3 regions of the Exiguobacterium sp. s157 genome follow, and region 2 is predicted to be linked to each of the others. Evidence: riboswitches for the same ligand, from Rfam matches in the RefSeq annotation. Region 2 holds a riboswitch; each other region holds the start of a gene.

Region 1 (4,325 bases), on a different contig from region 2:
TTTGTTATCACATATCTTTATACTAACAAAAAACATCAGCCGAGACTGATGTTTGGTTGAAAATCCGTCTAGGGTCTTAGCGCGGGTCGTACCGTAAATGAATCAGTTCCATCGGTTGATCGTATACTTCTTCTTGTATTCGATTCAGTTCGATGAACGCCTCATGACTCAAAAAAGCGATGGCTTGCTCGTTCGAGCTTTCGACGTACAGCTCGATCGGTTGGACTTTCCGTTTCCGTAGATGCGACAACAGTGCCGTCCCTAGGCCTTGGCGGTGATGAGCCGGATGAAGATAGAGACGGAGTACTTCCCATGTGTCCCCGCGGTCGATGGCGTGATAGAAGCCGATGACGTCGCCTTCGGCCTCACCGACAATGAACAACTGCTCTTTCGCTTCCTCGCTTGAACTGATGGCGCGGACGATCTCTTCTTGTTGATAGGCGCGTTCCATTACTTTCGAACGAACCTCGTCTCGTTCACTGACCGTCGCGAGCGCAATGTCGCGGATGGTGGCGGCATCTTCTGGCACGGCTTCTCGAATCTTCATAACGGCATCCCCCTTTTGGCCAATCTAGTAGTAACATTCCCCATCGGCAAAAAAATATCCTGCCCGTTCATTACTTTTTGATGTCGAAATGAAGGAAAACGTTATTTTCCATCTTGTGTCGGGTATAAGAGTATCAATGCCAACTTACAAAAAGGAGTGTTACCATGGAACCGAAACTACAACACGATCCACAAGTCGAGCAAGCCAATCATCCGAACCGTCAGTTTGAACAAACGAACACAGGAGGTCCAAAAATCACAGTCGTAACTGGGATGCTCCTCGGCGCCCTCGTCGGCGGCCTACTCGCCTTACTTAGTACGTCAAACCGTGAGAACACAAAACAATCGTTCTCGAGCGCGAAGTCATCGGTCGGCGGTCTCGTCGATACGGTCAAGCAAGACCCGGCCGGAACGGCGTCACAAGTCATCGGTCAAGTGAAAGCAGCGAGCGAGGTCATTCAAGACGTCGCGACCGACGTGCAAAACGTCTATGAAAAAGTCGCCGGTGAAGTCGACACGGTCAAACAAGACGTGAACAAAGTCGTCGGGACGGCGCAAGAAGCGAAATCGGATTTACAATCGATCGGCGAGAAAGTCGTCGAAGCGAAAGATACGGCACTTGGCAAAGAGAACTCAACAACTGAAGACAAGCCGCAAGCCTAAAAAAAACGACCTTTCGAGTGAAAGGTCGTTTTTCTATGCTTATGCGAAACGTTTCGCGCCTTCTTCGAGCACTGCCGCTTTGTCCGTTTGCTCCCATGGGAGTTCAACGTCTGTACGACCGAAGTGGCCGTAAGCTGCTGTCTGCTTGTAGATTGGGCGACGAAGGTCGAGCATCTTGATGATGCCGGCCGGACGGAGGTCGAAGTTCTCACGAATGAGTTCGACGAGCTCAGTCTCGCTCAATTTGCCTGTGCCGAACGTATCAACCGCGATCGATACCGGGTGAGCAACACCGATTGCGTAAGCAAGTTGAACTTCTGCTTTGTCAGCAAGTCCCGCTGCAACGAGGTTTTTCGCCACGTAACGAGCTGCATACGCTGCTGAACGGTCAACTTTGGTAGGATCTTTACCTGAGAACGCGCCGCCGCCGTGACGAGCGTATCCACCGTACGTATCGACGATGATTTTGCGTCCTGTGAGGCCTGCATCCCCTTGTGGTCCACCGATTACGAAGCGGCCAGTCGGGTTGATGAAGTATTTCGTGTCCGCGTCGATGAGTTCAGCCGGGATGACTGCATCGATGACGTGCTCTTTCAAATCAGCTTGGATTTGCTCGAGCGTGATGTCTTCCGCGTGTTGTGTCGAGATGACGATTGTGTCGATGCGAACTGGGTTGTTCGCTTCGTCGTATTCGACTGTCACTTGTGTCTTACCGTCTGGGCGAAGGTAAGCGAGCGTGCCGTTCTTACGAACTTCTGCCAAACGACGTGACAATTTGTGAGCGAGTGAAATCGGGAGCGGCATGAGTTCCGGCGTCTCTTTTGTTGCGTAACCGAACATGAGACCTTGGTCACCAGCACCGATCGCATCGATTTCTTCTTCAGTCATTTGTCCTTCACGAGCTTCGAGCGCTTGGTCAACACCTTGCGCGATGTCTACCGATTGCTCATCGATCGATGTGAGGACAGCACAAGTCTCTGCATCGAAACCATATTTCGCACGTGTGTAGCCGATCTCACGAACAGTTTCACGAACAACTTTCGGGATATCCACGTAAGTTGATGTTGTGATTTCACCTGCTACGAGCACGAGACCTGTTGTGACAGACGTCTCAGCCGCAACGCGGGCGTTTGGATCTTCAGCTAAAATTGCATCCAAAATCGCATCTGAGATTTGGTCACAAATTTTATCCGGATGTCCTTCCGTGACGGACTCCGAAGTGAAAAGTCGACGGTTCAAGTTTGCCATTTCGAAAAACCTCCTATAATAAAGGGTGATGTGTGGACGGTACTCGTTCCCCTTACGCGTTGCTTTGGGACGGTAATGAAAAAAACCTCTCGCCATGTTCAAATGGGAAAGGTTGAATCGTTCTTCCTTACCCTCTTATCGTTCGAAGCTTACGCTTCGCTTCAGGATAGCACCTTTTCCGAATAACAATGAAAACTCGGACGGTTGCTGGGCTTCGTAGGGCCTTGTTCCCTCCACCGCTCAGAATAAGAGTATCCGTTACGAAGACCATCATATAAATGACACCCCGTTCTGTCAAGCGTATCGACCGAATTCGTCAAACTTTTCACAAACGGTCAAATAGTTATGTTTGTGAAATATCAAACATTTTTTTGTCCGTTTTGGTTTTTGTACTATGACCTGGTACAGAATATGTTAGAATGACAATGTAAGAAAGCGCTTACTTTAAAGGGTAAAAAATGCTTGTTTTTGATTAGTATGTCACATATAATAAAAACGTCATACTGATTAAACGCGGAAGTATGCGGATTTCATCCACATCTATTTAGGGGAAAGGTGGGATTCAGGATGGCGACAACGCTCCTGAAAATCGAAGAATTAATTAAAGGTGCCGACATGATGCGGAACTTGACGGTTCCAGAACTGGTGGAAGAAGCCATTCGCAACGGTGAGGGCGTACTGACGAAAGACGGGGCTTTATCGGTCAGTACCGGGAAATTCACAGGACGGTCACCGAAAGACAAATTCGTCGTGCAAGATGAAGTCAGCAATCATTTAGTAGACTGGGGTCCAGTCAACCAACCGATCGCGGAAGAGAAGTTCACCGCGCTACTCGACAAAGTGTTGACGCACCTCGAAACGAAAGACAAGCTCTATTATCTCGAGGCTTCTGCGGGGGCAGACGAGCACTATACGCTCCCGGTCCGTGCCATCACGGAATACGCGTGGCACAATTTGTTCGCCAAACAGTTGTTCTTGCGTGAATGGCCGACGAAAGGTGCCTTCGAGCCCTTCACGGTCATCTATGCACCGAGTTATAAGGCCGATCCAGTCATCGACGGGACGAACTCCGAAACGTTCATTCTCGTCTCATTCGCCAAGCGGACCATTCTGATCGGGGGAACAGAATACGGCGGTGAGATTAAAAAATCGATTTTCTCGGTCATGAACTTCTTGTTGCCGGAACAACATGTGTTATCGATGCACTGCTCGGCGAACGTATCGGACGCCGGCGAGACGGCCCTTTTCTTCGGTCTATCGGGAACTGGGAAGACGACACTGTCGGCCGACCCGGAACGCCATTTGATTGGGGATGACGAGCACGGTTGGTCACCCGACGGCGTCTTCAATATCGAGGGCGGTTGCTACGCGAAGACGATCAATTTGTCGCGCGAGAACGAGCCGGAAATCTACGATGCCATCCGTTTCGGCTCATTGATTGAGAACGTCGTCTTAGACGAGAACCGGGCACCGGATTATAAGAATATCTCGCTCACCGAGAACACACGGGCCGCCTATCCGATTCAATTCATCGATAACGCGATGCTTCCGTCACGGGCCGGTCATCCGAACACGATCGTCTTCTTGACGGCCGATGCATACGGGGTATTGCCTCCAATCAGCAAATTGACGAAAGAGCAGGCGATGTACCACTTCTTGTCAGGGTATACGTCAAAACTCGCCGGCACGGAGCGCGGCGTCACTGAACCACAGGCGACGTTCTCGACCTGCTTCGGGTCACCGTTCCTGCCGCTCGCACCGGAACGCTATGCGGACATGCTCGGTACGCTGATTGAGAAGCACGACGTCGACGTCTATCTCGTCAACACGGGTTGGACCGGCGGCGCGTACGGAGAAGGATCACGGAT
Region 2 (4,325 bases):
GCCTCGACCCATCAATACGGTCCGTTCCGCGGTCAGGCCCGCCTGAAGCAAGCAGTGGCGACGTTCTATTTGAATGAGTATGGAGTCGAACTTGATCCCGAGACAGAAGTAGCGATTCTCATCGGCTCAAAATCTGGTCTCATCACGTTGCCGCAATGCGTACTCGAACCTGGCGACGGAATTTTGCTACCGAATCCCGGCTATCCTGATTACATCTCGGGGGCACGCCTCGCCGGTGCCGTCGTCCGTGACCTCGTCCTCCGGGAAGAGAACGGCTTCTTGCCGGACTATGAGACGCTCGATACGCAAGATGCAAGACTCATGTATTTGAACTACCCGAGCAATCCGACCGGAGCCGTCGCCTCACCCGCTTTCTTTGACGATACCGTCCGTTTCGCCCGGGAGCGGGACTTGATGGTCGTCCACGATTTCGCATATGGCAGCATCGGATTCGATGGCCATGTCCCGCCTAGCTTTCTGCAGGCGGAAGGGGCGAAAGAAGTCGGCATCGAGGTATATACGATGTCGAAAGCGTTCAACATGTCCGGTTGGCGCGTCGCCTTCGCCGTCGGGAACGCGGACATCATCGAGGCGATCAACACGTATCAGGACCACGTCCACGTCAGCGTGTTCTCGGCCATCCAGGCGGCGGCTGTCGCTGCGCTCGAGGCGCCCCGTACCATTCGCGATGACTTGGCACGACTGTACGAGGCACGGCGTGATCGCCTGATCGACGGGTTGAACCGGGCCGGCTGGGCCGTCGAACCGCCGGAAGGCTCGTTCTTCGTCTGGGCGAAAGTGCCTGAGGGTGATGCCAAGTCGTTCTCGCGGAAACTGCTGCATGAAGCCGGTGTCGCCGTCACCCCGGGCTATTTCTTCGGTTCGGAAGGGAACGGATACGTCCGCTTCGGCCTCGTCTCACCGGAACCGAAGATTGACGAGGCCGTCGAACGAATCGAGCGGTTGTTTGCCGCCTATGAGGAGGTGCGCGCATGATTCGTCAGGCCGTCCTTGAATATGACCACGCCGATGACGCGCTCGACCGTCTTGATGACTTAGTCGACGGCCGCCGTGCCCACGTCCTGCACGGTCAGAAAGGGTATGACGTCGTCCGAGCCATCTTTCCGGCCATCGCGGACTATCCGGCAACAAGGTTCAGCGGGGAGTGCACGGACTCGGAAGTCAAACGGCTCAAACCGTTGGACGCCGACGTGTTAATCGCCGTCGGAGGTGGCAAGCTCGTCGATACGGCCAAACTCGTCGCCTATCAACGGAACGTCCCGCTCATCGTCGTCCCAACGCTCGCCTCGAACTGTGCGGCGTTCACACCGCTCAGCGTCGTCTATCAGGAGGACGGGAGCTACGACCGCTACGACATGTTCCGCGTCGTCATCGAACGGGTCATCGTTGACTCACGGGTCATCTCGCGCTCACCATATGAATACTTTCGGGCAGGTGTCATCGACACGGTCGCGAAGTTTTACGAGGCCCGTTATTTGAGTGGTGACAGCTCAGCTGACGCCGGCGTCAACACCGGACTCGTCTTGGCCGAGCAGTGCGGGCGTCTCGTCGAACTTGAATTGAGCGAGCACGCTTTTGAGTCGTATAGTGACGACGTCCGCTTCGCGGTCGATCACGTGCTCGCCATCGGCGGCGCCGTCGGTGGATTTGGTGACGCCGGGACACGCGTCGCCGTGGGCCATGCGGTCCATAATGCGCTCAGCCGCTTCGAGTCGACCCACTCATTCTTGCACGGAGACAAGGTCGGCTTCGGCCTGATCATCCAAGAGCGCTTGCGGCGCTCGGCCGATGCTCCGTATTTGGAAGCTTGGTTGAAACGGTTCGGTGCCCCGACGACGCTCGAGACGCTCGGGGTCGGATTTGAGCATATCCCGGTCCTCGTCGACTCCGTCATGACGGAGACCGAGCTGCAACAGTTGCCGGAACCGCTCGATAAAAATTTTCTGAAAATAATTTTTGAAAATTTACAATTATCTATTTACAATTAAAAGAATTAAAAGTAAGATGATAACAACTTAATAGACCGATTGCTTATCAAGAGTGGTGGAGGGACTGGCCCTGTGAAACCCGGCAACCAGATCGTAATGATCATGGTGCTAATTCCAACAGACGAAATCGTCTGGGAGATGAGCGTGTCCGACTTTGACTTGTCGTGCCCGCCACTCTGAATGAGTAGCGGGCTTTCATTTTGGAGGAGGAAAACAAATGAACATCAAACAGAAAACAGTACTTGCAGGAACATCACTACTCGCCGCCATCGCGCTCTCAGCATGCGGACAATCGGACGCGAGCGAGGCGCTCAGCACGGAGTCGCTCACGATCGGCGTCACGGGCGGGCCGCACCAACAGATCGCCGAGAAAGTGAAAGAACTCGCGGCCGAAGACGGCCTCGAACTCGATATCAAAGTGTTCAACGACTATAATACGCCGAACACGGCGCTCGCCGAGGGCAGCCTCGACGTGAACAGTTATCAGACGCTCTCATTCCTAGAACTGCAAAAGTCCGATAAAGGCTATAAAATCGACGACGTGTTCAAGACCGTCGCTTTCCCGATGGGTCTCTACTCAGAGAAATTGACCGACATCGAGGACTTGAAAGAAGGTGACAAGGTCGCCGTCCCGAACGACCCGGCGAACGAGCTACGCGCGCTCCGTCTCTATGAGACAGCGGGACTCATCACGCTCAAAGAAGGATTGACAGACAAGGCGACAAAACGTGACATCGCCGAGAACCCGCTCAACCTTGAATTCATCGAACTCGAGGCGTCGCAGCTCCCGACCCAGCTCCCGGAAGTCGCACTCGCTGCCATCAACACGAACTTCGCGATGGGTGCCGGCCTGTCGATCAACGAGGACGCCTTGTTCCATGAAGACACGGTCGACAACCCGTATCCGAACTACGTCGTCGTCCGTACCGACAACAAGGATGACGAAGTCGTCGCGACGCTCAAATCGTATTATCACTCGGACGAGGTCCGGACGTTCATCGAAGAGACGTTCGACGGCTCAATCGTCCCGGCGTTTTAAGGAGGGCCTATGATCGCACTTAAAGGAATCACGAAGACGTTCACGGTAAATAAAGGTGCTGTCACCGCACTCGACGACGTCTCGCTCACCATCGAGAAAGGCGAGATCTTCGGCATCATCGGCCGAAGCGGGGCAGGAAAGAGCACGCTCATCCGCATGATCAACCTGCTCGAACGCCCGACGTCGGGCCAGGTCGAAATCGAAGGACAGGACGTCACGAAGCTCGACAAACGAGGGCTCTCGAAGCTACGTCATCGCATCGGGATGATCTTCCAACATTACAACCTGCTCAAGACGGCGACCGTCGAAGAGAACGTCGCCATCCCGCTCCGTCTCGAAGGACTCGATAAGCGGATAATCCGCGAACGCGTCGACAAGTACCTCGACATCGTCGGATTGACGGATCATCGGAAACATTATCCGGAGCAACTTTCGGGCGGACAGAAGCAACGTGTCGCCATCGCCCGCGCCCTCGCACATGAGCCGGACATCCTGCTCAGCGACGAGGCGACGAGCGCGCTCGACCCGGAGACGACCGAGTCGATTCTCGACCTGCTTCTCGACATCAATCGCGAGCTCGGGCTGACGATTTTCTTGATCACCCACGAGATGGAAGTCATCGAGCGCATCTGCGACCGGGTCGCGGTCATCGAGGCCGGCCGGATCATCGAAGAAGGGGACGTGCTCGACGTGTTCTCGGACCCGCAGCATGCGACGACGCGCAAGTTCTTGAAGACGAACCTCGATGTCCCGAAAGAGGTCGTCGAAGAATTGAGCACGCACGGGACGCTCGTCAACTTGTCGTTCATCGGCCATCAAAGTGAACAGGCCGTGCTCGCCCAATTGACGAAACGGTTCGGCTTGCTGCCGAACATCATCGGGGGCGGCATCAAAAAGCTTAAAGGAGGTCTCGTCGGTAATCTACTCGTCCATTTGGACGGCGATGAGGGCCAGACCGACCAAGCCGTCCGCTTCTTAGAGGCGAGCGGTGTGAAAGTGAAGGAGGTGACGAACTATGCTTCAGTTTTGGGAAAATTGGGGTGACTTGATTTGGACGGGGACGATTCAGACGCTCACGATGACCGGCATCGCACTCGTCATCTCGACGTTGATCGGACTGCCGCTCGGGACGCTCCTCGTCTTGACGCGACCGAACGGGCGGCTCGCCAACCGTTATTTCTACGGCATCTTGTCGAGCGTCATCAACGTCGTCCGTTCAATCCCATTCATCATTCTCTTATTCTTCATCCTCCCGTTCACCCGTTTCATCATGGGAA
Region 3 (4,325 bases), on a different contig from region 2:
GGACTCAGGCGTGATTGTGCCGAATCTCCTACCATACATAATTGAATTTTTCCCACATAGGAGGGAACCATGAACCATTTCCGCAAGATGTCCGTCCTTGGTTGGAGTATTTGGAGTATGCTATTCGGTTTGACGCTCATCTTGTTCGCTACAGGCGTATTGAACATGCCGGCCATCGAGCCGTTACCGTTCATCTTGATCGCGTTGCTCGTCATTATTTTTCAAATGGACTCCATTGAACGGAAAGGCGTCTACTTTACCTTTTCAGAAAGTATCGTCTTAATTATTTTTCTATTCTTTGATTTTGAGACAGCGCTGTTCGTCAATCAGATTGGACTACTCGTCTTCCAGTTCGTCAACTTGAAACCGCGCGTCGCGCTTCGACGGTTCCGTTTTACGTATCCGTGGAATGCCATCACGTCATTTTTGGAAATCGCCATCCCGGCCAGCGTCTACTTGGCACTTGGTGGTGTGACCGGTCTCGGATTCTATTCCCAAGAATCGTTCCTCCCGCTTGCCGGTTTGATTATTGCCATCATTTTGAACACGGTCGTCCAAAAGTATCAAGTCGGCTGGTGGTTCCGCGTCGACATCCCGGTCCGCGACTTTTTAAGCATCGCGTTTTACACGTATATCGTCAGTCTCGTCTTCATTTTGGCGGCCTCGCTCTTCCGGGAGACAAACTTGCTCGTCGTCAGCAGTATCGCCGCCGCACTCACGTTCTTTATTAAGCGACTCATCATTCAAAAAGGTCGACAAGACGCCTTCAAATCGTTGATTGAACAATATGATGAAGCAAAAGAAGCCGTATCGCTATCGCAAAGCGAGGCACAAGCCATCGAAGTGTTCCTCAGTCAATGTGAGCGACTCAACGAGTACGATGAAGGGTACGTCGAGTTCAAACTGTTTGATCGCACACTTTACTTTGATTTGAAGACGCGCCAGCCGATCGATCGCCATGTCGTCTTTGAATTACTCGATGCAACCTATCCGAACGAAGCCTCGGTCGAGTACGAGATGCGCTTCGAATGGGACGCCCCGCTGTCGAACGAATTTAATGAAGACTATCATAGCTTCATCTCGGTCCGTTCCGAGGAAATCGAAGGAATCCGCACGTGGATTGTGATGACGGGCGAGCACGTCTATGGCTATCCGCCCATCATTCAACGCGAGATTGTCAAACTGCTCAAGTCGTTCAATCGGACGATCAGTCGTTGTCATGAACGCGACCGCCTCTATACTGAGAGCCGGACGGACAGCTTGACGCTGCTTGCCAATGCGCGGGCTTTTTATGAATACGGGATTCAACAGATCTCGGACGGCTCGATGTATCCGATTTCCGTCGCGATGCTCGATATCGACTTCTTCAAAAAAATCAATGACACGCACGGTCACCAAGTCGGAGACAGTGTGCTCCAAGAATTCGGTCGCCGCATTCGTCAAGTGCTCCGCACCGAAGACTTTGCCGCCCGTTACGGCGGTGAAGAGTTCATCTTGCTCTTAAACCGTTGTGATGTTGAGGCCGCCGTCGAGATCGCCGAGCGCATCCGCCAACAAATCGAGAACAAACCGTTCCACGTCGACGGAATCGATATACCCGTCACCGCTTCAATCGGTGTCGATACGATTCAGTCGTTCGGCGACAAACGTCTTGACGATACGATTCGTAACGCCGACCGCGCGCTCTACGTCGGCGGGAAATACGCCGGTCGCAACCGCGTCGCCCATTATAATTTCTTAACGACCTGACTCGCCCCCACGTTCATCGCGTGGGGGTTTGCTATTGACAAGCAGATTTGAAACAGGTACGTTAGGGAACGTGTCTTATAACTAAATATCACAACTTTTTTATCAAGAGAGACTGAGGGACTGGCCCGATGACGTCTCGGCAGCGGGTAACCTGTGCCAAATCCAGCGAGCGGTCTGCTCGAAAGATGAAAAAAGTGTTTCTTGTCGAGAGAGCCTTTTTTCAGAAGGCTCTCTTTTTATTTTTATGAATGAGGTGAATCGATTGGAACAACCAACAGCTAACAAATGGGCGCTCTTGCCCTTACTCGTCTTCCTCGTCTTCTTTATCGGGGCAGGCATCTATTATGACGACTTTTATAAATTCCCCGTCTTGATCGCGGCCTTGATTGCCGTGATCGTCGCGGCGATGATGACGAAAGGGAGCGTCACCCAGACGGTCGAACGCGTCGCCCAAGGTGCCGGGAACCCGAGCATCCTCATCATGGTGTTCATCTTCTTGCTCGCCGGTGCGTTTTCAAGCGTCGCCGAAGCAATCGGTGCGATTGACGCGACCGTCAATGCGGCATTGACGTTACTACCGCCCTCGCTCCTATTGAGCGGCCTATTCGTCATCGCAGCCTTCATCTCGATGGCGATGGGTACGTCGACCGGGACGATCGCCGCACTGGCGCCGATCGCTCTCGGCATCCATGAGGAGAGCGGCGTCAATATCGCTATCGCGGCGGCCGCCGTCGTCGGGGGTGCCATGTTCGGGGATAACTTGTCGTTCATTTCGGACACGACGATTGCAGCCGTCCGCACCCAGCGGACGAACATGCGCGACAAGTTCCGGACCAACTTTTGGATCGTCTTGCCGGCAGCCGTCATCACAACGATTTTACTCGCTGCCCTATCGAGCGGAGAATCGACCATCGAGCCGGCGGCGTTTGAATGGTATAAGTTGATTCCGTATCTAGCGGTTATCGTGCTCGCTTTGACGGGAATGAACGTCATCCTTGTCTTGCTCGGCGGCATCGCCCTAACCGGCATCATCGGTCTATTGGATGGCAGTCTAGCCGTCACCACGTACGTCACCGCCATGGCGGACGGCATGATGGGCATGGCCGAGATTTCACTCCTGACATTGCTCATGGGTGGGCTCGTCGGACTCATCTCGCACAACGGCGGACTCACGTACTTGCGTGACGCGCTCACGTCCCGAATTAAAAGACGGGCCGGCGCGGAGTGGAGCATCGCCGGGCTCGTCAGTGCGACAAACGTCGCGACGGCGAACAACACGATTTCGATTCTCGTGGCTGGTCCGCTCGCCGCGAACATCGCCGACGATTATGACATCGAACGTAAAAAGTCTGCGAGTGTACTCGATATCTTCTCGTGCGGGGTCCAAGGTCTGCTGCCTTACGGGGCACAGCTTCTCATTGCGGCCGAACTGACGAACACGGCATCACCGGCGCTCGTGCCGTATATGTTCTATCCGTTCTTGTTGTTCATTTGCGGAGGATTGGCCATCGCCTTTAACTTCCCGCGTTTCAAAAAACGCGCTTAACGAAAACGACCTTGTGAAGCTGTCGCTTCACAAGGTCGTTTGTCGTTTCGCTTCAAGTTCACGTTTCAGCTGCTCGTTACGTTTTCTGAAGGCACGCCGTTTGAGCAGTTCTTCGAGTCCGCGGCTGATTACCCACAGAACGAACAGCAACAGGACGAGCATCGATAATCGGAACGGGCTTTGGATAAACTCTTCCCACTGGTCACCGATGACAGAGAAAATCAAGACGACGAGCAACTTCCCAAACCCGGCCGCCATAATGAACGTCCGGAGCGGCATTTGGATGAGGGCGAGTAAATACGTAATCAAACTGACCGGAATGAACGGGAGCGAGTAGAGAAATCCGAGCGAGACCGGACTCATATGATTGATGCGTTCGAGCCAATAGACGCCTTGTTTATGCCTCTCGAGCCATCGCGTCATCGGCTTTCGAAAGACGTAGCGAACAGCTGCAAACACAAGAATCGTCCCGAGCAAGCTTCCGACCCACGACAATAACGTCCCGAGCCAAAAACCGTACGTTGCTGCGTTCGCCGAGATGATGAGGACGAGCGGGAGAAATGGAAAGATGGCTTCCAGGAAAGGTGCCCCGAGTCCTGCCCAAGGTCCGCCCGGAAGTCCTTGTAGCCATTCAATCAAGTTTAAAATATATTGTTGGAGTGATGTCAGCATGTCAGTTTCCACCTTCAACTTTCGTTATTCCCTTTTTACCCGATTTCGCTCAGGAAGACGCATCCCCCTGCCCACCGCCGTAAAAAAATAAAAAGTATTTGCGAAATTCCGCTGTGATATCTATCATATAATATGGACTTGTGGTTGCAGGCAAGTCCGTTCGTCGAACGACACAACCCAACGTTCGTTTTCCTGCAAAAAACTGAACACAGGGGAGTAACACACATGGAAACAAAACCAATGCGGGTCTTACTGTACTATAAGTACGTCAATATCGAAGACCCAGAAACGCTCACACAAGAGCACCTCAAGTATTGCAAGGACCTCGGTATCAAAGGACGCATCTTGATTTCTTCCG

The links. Region 2 has a riboswitch for S-adenosylmethionine ahead of KNP67_RS11070 (MetQ/NlpA family ABC transporter substrate-binding protein). Riboswitches for the same ligand answer to the same signal wherever they lie in the genome.
Region 1: linked by a shared signal. The riboswitch ahead of metK (methionine adenosyltransferase) and the one ahead of KNP67_RS11070 (MetQ/NlpA family ABC transporter substrate-binding protein) in region 2 are both predicted to bind S-adenosylmethionine.
Region 3: linked by a shared signal. The riboswitch ahead of KNP67_RS07390 (Na+/H+ antiporter NhaC family protein) and the one ahead of KNP67_RS11070 (MetQ/NlpA family ABC transporter substrate-binding protein) in region 2 are both predicted to bind S-adenosylmethionine.

What each region holds. Positions count from the first base shown of each region.
Region 1 is NZ_JACSLQ010000004.1:255,254-259,578, forward strand. It holds gene KNP67_RS10040 (GNAT family N-acetyltransferase) at 77-547, opposite strand; gene KNP67_RS10045 (hypothetical protein) at 712-1,209, shown strand; gene metK (methionine adenosyltransferase) at 1,249-2,457, opposite strand; SAM riboswitch class I at 2,590-2,709, opposite strand; gene pckA (phosphoenolpyruvate carboxykinase (ATP)) at 3,025-4,325, shown strand, end outside.
Region 2 is NZ_JACSLQ010000005.1:171,429-175,753, forward strand. It holds gene KNP67_RS11060 (aminotransferase class I/II-fold pyridoxal phosphate-dependent enzyme) at 1-996, shown strand, start outside; gene KNP67_RS11065 (iron-containing alcohol dehydrogenase family protein) at 993-2,009, shown strand; SAM riboswitch class I at 2,050-2,154, shown strand; gene KNP67_RS11070 (MetQ/NlpA family ABC transporter substrate-binding protein) at 2,227-3,048, shown strand; gene KNP67_RS11075 (methionine ABC transporter ATP-binding protein) at 3,058-4,092, shown strand; gene KNP67_RS11080 (methionine ABC transporter permease) at 4,064-4,325, shown strand, end outside.
Region 3 is NZ_JACSLQ010000003.1:42,821-47,145, forward strand. It holds gene KNP67_RS07385 (GGDEF domain-containing protein) at 70-1,749, shown strand; SAM riboswitch class I at 1,846-1,941, shown strand; gene KNP67_RS07390 (Na+/H+ antiporter NhaC family protein) at 1,994-3,295, shown strand; gene KNP67_RS07395 (TVP38/TMEM64 family protein) at 3,323-3,967, opposite strand; gene trhO (oxygen-dependent tRNA uridine(34) hydroxylase TrhO) at 4,193-4,325, shown strand, end outside.